One region of the Streptomyces sp. NPDC048643 genome, then DNA from elsewhere that is predicted to be linked to it. Evidence: riboswitches for the same ligand, from Rfam matches in the RefSeq annotation. Region 1 holds a riboswitch; each other region holds the start of a gene.

Region 1 (2,196 bases):
CGATCCGATCTGCGACACTGGTACAGCCATGCCTAAGCCCGGAGAACTCACCTTTGTAGCGCCGCGCGGAGCCAAGAAGCCGCCGCGGCACCTTGCCGATCTCACGCCTGCCGAGCGCAAAGAGGCGGTTGCCGCGATCGGCGAGAAGCCGTTTCGTGCCAAGCAGCTCTCGCAGCACTACTTCGCGCGGTACGCGCACGACCCCGAGCAGTGGACGGACATCCCGGCCGCCTCGCGCGGCAAGCTCCAGGAAGCACTGCTTCCCGAGCTGATGACGGTCGTCCGGCACCTGTCGACGGACCAGGAGACCACCCGCAAGACCCTGTGGCGGCTCTTCGACGGCACGCTCGTCGAGTCCGTGCTGATGCGCTACCCGGACCGGGTGACGATGTGCATCAGCTCGCAGGCCGGCTGCGGGATGAACTGCCCGTTCTGCGCCACCGGACAGGCCGGCCTCGACCGGAACCTGTCGACGGGCGAGATCGTGCACCAGATCGTCGACGGGATGCGGGCGCTGCGCGACGGCGAGATCCCCGGTGGCCCGGCGCGGCTCAGCAACATCGTCTTCATGGGGATGGGCGAGCCGCTCGCCAACTACAAGCGCGTCGTCGGGGCGATCCGAGCCCTCACCGACCCCGAGCCGGACGGCCTCGGCCTCTCGCAGCGCGGCATCACCGTGTCGACGGTCGGCCTCGTGCCCGCCATCAACCGGTTCTCCGACGAGGGCTTCAAGTGCCGTCTCGCGATCTCCCTGCACGCTCCGGACGACGAGCTGCGCGACACCCTCGTCCCCGTGAACACGCGGTGGAAGGTGCGCGAGGTGCTGGACGCCGGATGGGAGTACGCGGCGAAGTCCGGGCGGCGCCTGTCCATCGAGTACGCCCTCATCCGGGACATCAACGACCAGGCGTGGCGGGGCGACCGGCTGGGCCGGATGCTCAAGGGCAAGCCGGTGCACGTCAACCTCATCCCGCTGAACCCGACCCCGGGTTCGAAGTGGACCGCCTCGCGGCCCGAGGACGAGAAGGCGTTCGTCGAGGCGATCGCCGCCCACGGCGTGCCGGTGACCGTCCGGGACACCCGCGGCCAGGAGATCGACGGAGCGTGCGGTCAGCTCGCCGCGACCGAGCGGTAGTCTGAGGCGCGTCCGTACAACTTCATATCCCTAACATCTTCATATTCCGACAGGGGAGCGCCACAGCGCTGAGAGTGCGGGACAGACCGCAGACCCTCTGAACCTTGCCCAGGTCATTCTGGGTAGGAAGTTCGGTCATCACTCAAGCTGTTGCGCCCTGCCCGGGATCTGTCAGAGGTCCCGGGCAGGGCCGCGTCTCTTCCTGGTCAGCCAGGAGGAATCAGTGAGCATCACCAGCAAGCGGTTCGCGGCCACGGCCGTCGGGCTGAGCCTCGTCGCGCTGCCCGTCCTGTCGGCGTGCGGCTCGTCCGACGCCGGCGCCTCGGGCGACTCGAAGACCGTCACGCTCGTCACCCACGACTCGTGGGTCGTGTCCAAGAGCGTGCTCAAGGACTTCGAGAAGCGGTCCGGGTACACGGTCCGCGTCCTGAAGGACGGCGACGCCGGGCAGGCCGTCAACAAGGCGATCCTGACCAAGGACAACCCGCAGGGCGACGTCTTCTTCGGTGTCGACAACACCCTGCTGAGCCGGGCCCTCGACAACGGGCTCTTCCAGTCCTACGAGGCCAAGGGCTCCGACGCGATCGCCGGTCAGTACCGGGTCGACCAGGACAAGCACCGGGTCACGCCCATCGACTCGGGCGACATCTGCGTCAACTACGACAAGGCGTACTTCAGCAAGCACAAGCTGGCGCCGCCGACGTCGTTCGACGACCTGGTCGAGCCCGCGTACAAGGACCTCCTCGTCACCGAGAACGCGTCGACCTCCTCGCCCGGTCTCGGCTTCCTGCTCGGGACCGCCGCGAAGTACGGCGACGACCGGTGGCAGGGCTACTGGAAGAAGCTCAAGGCCAACGGCGTGAAGGTCGTCGACGGCTGGGAGCAGGCCTACAACGACGAGTTCTCCGGATCCGCCGGCGGCAAGAAGGCCAAGGGCGACCGGCCCCTCGTCGTCTCGTACGCCTCCTCGCCGCCCGCCGAGGTCGTCTACGCCGACCCGAAGCCCAGCACCGCTCCCACCGGGGTCGTGGAGGGCACCTGCTTCCGCCAGGTCGAGTACG
Region 2 (2,196 bases), on a different contig from region 1:
GTCCGGCTGGACGATCTCCGTGAACGTACGGCCCTTGTCCTTGCCGGTGTCGATCCGGATGGTCGCCCGCTTGCACTCACCCGTCGCCTGCTGCTGCGCGGACGCGCCCTCGGCCGTGGAGGTGTCGCCCGTCGGCGTCTCCCCCGAGGCGTTGACGGACTTGCAGTCCACCTGGACGATCTTGGTGACCGTCGCGTTCTGGGTCTGCCGGTCGAAGCCGACACCGGTGCGTTCGTGAGCCGGTGCGCCGCCGGGCCACAGCACCACGAGGCCCACCGCGACCGCGGCGGCGAAGGGGATGAGCACCGCGGCGATGACCTTGCGCAGATGCTTCGAGACAGGGGCAGCCGGCCCGTGGTTGTGGCTGTGCGCGTGACCGTGCCCACCGCCGGGGCCCTGTCCTTGTCCGTCGCCGTCACCAGGGCCGGTGTGTCCGCCGCCCGGTTTCGGACCGGGACCGTTTCCGGGTCCAGAACCGTGCCCGTGTCCCCGCCCATCGGAAGGCCCAGGTTCGTGCCCACGACCGCTGCCGGGACCACGTTCGTGGCCGTCGTCGGAGCCCGGACGGCGGGGCGGCTCGGACGGTGGGAACGAGGGCTGCTGGGTCGTCGTCACCGCCCGATCATCGCAAGAACGGCAAGGGCCCCCTGTTCACCGCGCCAGATATGACGCTAGCGTGGAGTCACCTTTGCACACGCGGGAGCTCGGAGCACCGGGCTGAGAGGGCGCTGACCTCCGTCTTCGCGATGTTTCACATGAAACATCGGCGAACGGAAGCCGCTGCGTCGACCGCCGAACCTGTTACCGGGTAATGCCGGCGTAGGGAGTAGGTCTCATGACCAACAAGGACGTACGCACGCCTGCCTCCAGCCAGACGGACGGCGCTTCTTCGCTGTCTCCGACCGATGAGGCCGGGAAGTCCATCGGCTGGCACAAGGCGTACGTCGGGGGTACGCGCCCCGATCTGCGCGTGCCGGTCCGTCAGGTGCACCTGACCAATGGGCAGTCCGTGACGCTGTACGACACCTCCGGCCCGTACACCGATCCGAGCATCGACACGGATGTGCGCCGGGGGCTGGCGCCGCTGCGGGAGAACTGGATCATCGCTCGCGGTGACACCGAGGAGTACGCGGGCCGTCCCGTCCGTCCGGAGGACGACGGGATCAAGCACACAACTCCGCGCGGTGGTCTGCGCAATCTCGACGCGGTCTTCCCGGGACGGCCGCGTCAGCCCCGGCGGGGGCGTTCCGGGCAGGCGGTCACGCAGCTCGCATACGCCCGCCGCGGTGAGATCACCCCCGAGATGGAGTTCGTCGCCGTTCGCGAGAACGTCGAACCCGAGGTCGTGCGCGAGGAGATCGCCGCCGGCCGGGCGGTTCTGCCCGTGAACGTCAACCATCCCGAGATCGAGCCGATGATCATCGGCAAGCGGTTCCTGGTGAAGGTGAACGCCAACATCGGCAACTCCGCCGTCACTTCCTCCATCGAGGAGGAGGTCGAGAAGATGACCTGGGCGACTCACTGGGGCGCCGATACTGTCATGGACCTGTCTACCGGGCGGAACATCCACACGACCCGAGAGTGGGTGCTGCGCAACTCCCCCGTGCCCATCGGAACCGTGCCGCTCTACCAGGCGTTGGAGAAGGTCGACGGCCGTGCCGAGGAGCTCACCTGGGAGATCTACAAGGACACGGTCATCGAGCAGGCCGAGCAGGGTGTGGACTACATGACGGTCCACGCGGGGGTCCGGCTGGCGTACGTGCCGCTCACCGCGAACCGCAAGACCGGCATCGTCTCGCGCGGCGGCTCGATCATGGCGGCCTGGTGCCTCGCGCACCACCAGGAGTCGTTCCTGTACGAGAACTTCGAGGAGCTCTGCGAGATCCTCGCCGCGTACGACGTCACCTACTCGCTCGGCGACGGTCTGCGGCCCGGCTCCATCGCGGACGCCAACGACGCCGCGCAGTTCGCGGAGTTGAGGACGCTCGGGGAACTCAACACGATCGCGAAGCGTTTCCATGTACAGACGATGATCGAAGGCCCGGGACATGTCCCGATGCACAAGATCAAGGAGAACATCGACCTTCAGCAGGAGATCTGTGATGAAGCTCCGTTCTATACGCTCGGCCCGCTGACCACCGACGTCGCGCCCGCGTACGACCACATCACCTCCGGCATCGGTGCCGCCATGATCGC
Region 3 (2,196 bases), on a different contig from region 1:
CACGCCGTTGCGGAAGTGCCCGGTGGCCAGCAGCAGCCCGTCCAGCGCGGTCGGGCCGAGCAGCGGCGCGTTGTCGGGGGAGCCGGGGCGCAGTCCCGCGCGGGTCTCGGTGAGCGGCAGCTCGGTGATCCCGGGCACCAGCTCATGGGCGTCGCGCAGCAGCTCGTACACACCGCCCGCCGTCACCGTGGTGTCCCAGCCGAGCTCCTCGCTGGTCGCGCCCACGACCAGTTCGCCGTTCTCGCGCGGCACCAGGTACAGGTGGCCGCCGCGCACCACGGCCCGCACGGTGCGGTTCAGGAACGGCGCGTACCGCTGCGGCACGGTCAGCCGCAGCACCTGCCCCTTCACCGGGCGCACCGGCGGCAGGACGTCGTCGGGGACACCTGCCAGCTGCCCGCTGAGACTGCCCCCGGCCAGCACCACCTGGCCGGCGCCGAGTTCGGTGCCGTCCGAGGTGACCACTCCGGCGGCCCGGTCACGGACGACGGTCAGGCGCTCCGCCCACGTCCGGTGGATGCTCACCCCGGCCCGTTCGCACGCCGTGACCAGGGCCGCCGCGAGGCGCCGCGGGTCGATCTGGTGGTCGCCGTCGACCCGCAGGCCGCCGCGCACCCCGGGCGCGAGCATCGGTTCGAGACGGCGGCACTCCCGACCGGTCAGCCACTGCGAGTCGAGCCCCGAACGGCTCTGTAGCGCGTGGAGTTCCCTCAGGTGGGCGCGGTCGTCGGCGTCCAGCGCGACGGCCAGCGTGCCGCACTGGCGATAGCCCAGATCCTGGCCGGTCGCCTCGGTGAGCTCGGCCGCGAAGTCCGGGTAGCGGCGCGCGGAGGCGAGATTGAGGCCGAGCAGGGTCTCCTCGCCGTAGTGCAGCTCGGTGACGGCGGCGAGCATCCCGGCCGCGACCTGCGCGGCCCCGCCACCCGGCTCGGGGTCGACGAGCGCGGTGGTGAACCCGCGCTGCGCGGCCCGCCAGGCCGTGACCAGCCCGATGATCCCGCCCCCGATGACGAGGACGTCGGACGAACGTGTAGGCGACATGGGCGTCCAGCCCCTCCCTTCGCCGGCATGACCCGGATCAGGTTCGTACGGTCGGAGGCCGCCCCAGCCTCCCTCTCAGCCCGTTGCGTACGGGCTCCCGCGAGTGCTTTACGGTGGCCACCCTAGCCCGCCCTGCCCGGACTCAGTAAGGGAGCCTCCGCCCATGGCACGCTCGCTCGACGGCCTCGTCCTCGCCCCGGTCGCCGACCAGGCGCCGGGTCAGGTGGGGACCCGTACCCGGTTCGCCTACCGCGAGGCGGACGGCACGGTCTGGGCCGACTACACGGGCGGCGAGGTCGTCCGCGGACACCTCGTCGGGACCCGCGAGGGCGACCGCCTCAACTTCCGCTACGTCCAGCTCAGGACGGACGGCGTCACCTCGTCCGGGCACTGCGTGTCCCTCGTGACCGAACTGCCCGACGGCCGTGTGCGGCTGGAGGAGACCTGGGCCTGGGAGTCGCAGGCCGGGTCGGGCACCAGCGTCGTCGAAGAGGTGCTTGAGACGGCCCCTGTGCAGCAGATCACCGAGCACGTCCGCTGACTGACGGATTGTCAGGTGTCTATGGTGATCGGGTGAGCGAGCAGACGCAGGCGAAGGCGCAGGGGTCCCCCGCACGGCGGGTCGTGGTGGTGGGCGCGGGCATGGCCGGGGTGCAGACGGCGGTCGCCCTGCGCGAGCAGGGCTTCACGGGCACCGTCACGCTGATCGGCGCGGAGCCGCACCAGCCGTACGACCGGCCACCGCTGTCCAAGGCGGTCCTGCTCGGCAAGGCCGAGGGCTCCGCCTTCGACGTCGACTTCGAGGCCCTGGACATCGACCTGCGGCTCGGCCTGGAGGCGCTCGGCGTACGCGCCGGGGACCACGAACTCGACACGGCGGGCGGGCCGGTCCCGTACGACGTCCTGGTCGTCGCCACCGGCGCCGAACCGATCCGGCTGCCCGGCGCCGAGGGCGTGCCGGGGGTGCACCTGCTGCGCACGCTGGACGACGCCGACCGGCTGCGGCCCGTCCTGCTCCAGCAGCACGACATCGTGGTCGTCGGCGCCGGCTGGATCGGCGCCGAGTTCGCGACCGCCGCGCGCGAGGCCGGCTGCGCGGTGACGGTCGTCGAGGCCGCCGACCGGCCGCTCGCCGCCGCGCTGCCCGCCGAGGTG
Region 4 (2,196 bases), on a different contig from region 1:
CCGAAGTGGCCCCCGGTGGGCCGGGGTTCAGGTGGGCTGGGTTCAGGTGGTGGCGGGACGGGTGATCCGTGCGGTGAAGGCGGCGACGTCGGCGACCACGCGTTCCGGCTGTTCCCAGTGGACGGCGTGCCCCGTGTTCTCGTACGGGAGGAGGTCCGCTCCGTGGACCGCGTCCAGGATCGTCTGCTGGTCCTCGCGGGTCAGGAAGCGGTCCTGCTCGCCCCAGATGACGAGGGTGGGCACCAGGATGCCCGCGAGGGTCGCGCCGAGGTCGGCGTCGAGGAGTCCGCGCCCGGTCTCCTGCCAGACGTGGGTCGGGAGCTTGAGGCCCTCCTCGACCATCGTCTCGACAAATCCGCGGGCGAGCGGGGCGGCGCTCGTGCCGGTGACGAACTCCTCGACGAACGCGCGGGGCACGGGGTCGGCGAGCCCGTCCAGGCTCTTCCGCCACGCGTCGGCCGCGGGCTTGTCCGCGAGGGTCCCGGGGACGCCGAGCAGGACGAGCCCGGCGACGCGGTCGGGGTGGCTGCCGGCGACGATCCGCGCGGGTATGCCGCCGGTGGACGCCGCGACGACTACGGCGCGCGGGATGTCGGCGGCGTCGAGGAAGGCGACCAGGTCGGCCGCGAAGTCGTCGGGGGTGTAACCGTCCGGCGGGCGGCCCGCGTCGCCGTGGCCGCGCTGCGTGGGCGCGTACCCGTGCAGGGACGGCGGAAGACGCCGCAGGAGGGGCTCGAAGGACCACCAGGAGTCGGCGAGACCGTGCACGAAGACGACCGGCGTACCACTGGGGTAGCCGGCTTCGGCGTACGGAAGGGTCAGCCCCTCGTTCACCTGCGCGGACTTCAGGGAGATCACGGTCACGGCGCGCTGCCTCCTTCCGCCCGGCCACCCGGGTCCTGGAACCCGGGAACGGAGAGCGGGCGGCGATCACCTCCGACACTACCGACGGGAGGCGCCCGGCGCGCTGCGGGTGGCCCGGCCGGGGGCCGGAGGAGCGGTGGGACCGGGCCCGGGCTGCCGCGCGCGACCGGGGGCCTGCCGGACCGGGCGGTCCTGGCGGAGCGATGGGGATGAGCGCAGGTCCGCCATACACAGGAGTGCGGGGATGGGGTTAGTGTGTCCGTCGTACCGGACACGGGGTGCCCCGTCCGAGGGCTGAGATCACACCCGTCGAACCTGAACCAGTTCGTACTGGCGGAGGGATGTCTTCATGCCTTTGGCGCATGTTTCCGGCGGGCTGCCCGCCGACAGCCGGCCGACCGTCTTCGACGGGTCGATGCCCGCGGCTCCCGGCGACCTGCGGGTGGAGGGGCACGGCATCGAACCGGTCCCCGAGGGCAACCGGTACGGCGGGCCCTGGCGCCTGTTCACCGTGTGGTTCGCCCCCAACCTGACGATGACGGGCGTGTTCACCGGCACCATCGGCATCGCGCTCGGTCTGGACTTCGGCACCGCCCTCGCGGCGGTCGTCCTCGGGACCGTGGTCGGTGCGCTGCCCACCGCCTACCTCAGTACCTGGGGCGGCCTCACCGGCACCGGCCAACTCCCCCTCGCTCGGCTCGCGTTCGGCCGGGCGGTGGCACTGCCCGGGCTCCTCCAGTGGCTGTCCTCGGTGGCCTGGGACGCGCTGATCGGGCTGTTCGGCGGGGACGCGCTGGCGCGGCTGTGCGGCTGGCCGTTCTGGGTCGGCGTCCTCGTGATGATGGCGGCGCAGGGGGCGCTCGGCGTCCTCGGTTACGAGGCGATCCATCGTCTGCAGATCGTCATGACGTTCGTGCTCGCGGTCGCGTTCGCGGTGATCGCGTGGCGGATGCTGGACGGGGTCCACCCCGCCGCGACCGGCTCCGCGACCGGCGCGGACCACATGGGGGCGTTCGTGCTCACCAGCACCATCGCGCTGAGCCTCTCGCTGTCCTGGGCTCCGTACGCCAGTGACTTCAGCCGCTATCTGCCGCGCACCACCTCCCGTCCGCGGATGTTCTGGTGCACCCTGCTCGGGCTCGTCGTGTCGTTCGTCGCCGTGCAGGCCCTCGGTCTGTGGGGCGCGTCCGTGCTGACCGACCAGACGGCGGCGGGTGTCGAGGCGTTGCTGGGCGGCGGGGTGGCGGGCGCGTTCGGGCTGCTCGCCGTGGCGCTGGCGGCGGTGTGCAGCAACGCGATGAACGACTACAGCGGTTCGCTCGCGTTGCAGAC

The links. Region 1 has a riboswitch for thiamine pyrophosphate ahead of AB0C62_RS11470 (thiamine ABC transporter substrate-binding protein). Riboswitches for the same ligand answer to the same signal wherever they lie in the genome.
Region 2: linked by a shared signal. The riboswitch ahead of thiC (phosphomethylpyrimidine synthase ThiC) and the one ahead of AB0C62_RS11470 (thiamine ABC transporter substrate-binding protein) in region 1 are both predicted to bind thiamine pyrophosphate.
Region 3: linked by a shared signal. The riboswitch ahead of thiO (glycine oxidase ThiO) and the one ahead of AB0C62_RS11470 (thiamine ABC transporter substrate-binding protein) in region 1 are both predicted to bind thiamine pyrophosphate.
Region 4: linked by a shared signal. The riboswitch ahead of AB0C62_RS36360 (cytosine permease) and the one ahead of AB0C62_RS11470 (thiamine ABC transporter substrate-binding protein) in region 1 are both predicted to bind thiamine pyrophosphate.

Annotation. Positions count from the first base shown of each region.
Region 1 covers NZ_JBEZHO010000009.1:15,579-17,774, reverse strand. The annotation lists gene rlmN (23S rRNA (adenine(2503)-C(2))-methyltransferase RlmN) at 29-1,135, shown strand; TPP riboswitch at 1,177-1,282, shown strand; gene AB0C62_RS11470 (thiamine ABC transporter substrate-binding protein) at 1,365-2,196, shown strand, end outside.
Region 2 covers NZ_JBEZHO010000050.1:31,563-33,758, forward strand. The annotation lists gene AB0C62_RS34000 (YibE/F family protein) at 1-615, opposite strand, end outside; TPP riboswitch at 687-843, shown strand; gene thiC (phosphomethylpyrimidine synthase ThiC) at 836-2,196, shown strand, end outside.
Region 3 covers NZ_JBEZHO010000019.1:26,562-28,757, forward strand. The annotation lists gene thiO (glycine oxidase ThiO) at 1-1,041, opposite strand, end outside; TPP riboswitch at 1,039-1,152, opposite strand; gene AB0C62_RS20330 (hypothetical protein) at 1,205-1,582, shown strand; gene AB0C62_RS20335 (FAD-dependent oxidoreductase) at 1,615-2,196, shown strand, end outside.
Region 4 covers NZ_JBEZHO010000058.1:42,998-45,193, forward strand. The annotation lists gene AB0C62_RS36355 (alpha/beta hydrolase) at 43-864, opposite strand; TPP riboswitch at 1,129-1,223, shown strand; gene AB0C62_RS36360 (cytosine permease) at 1,214-2,196, shown strand, end outside.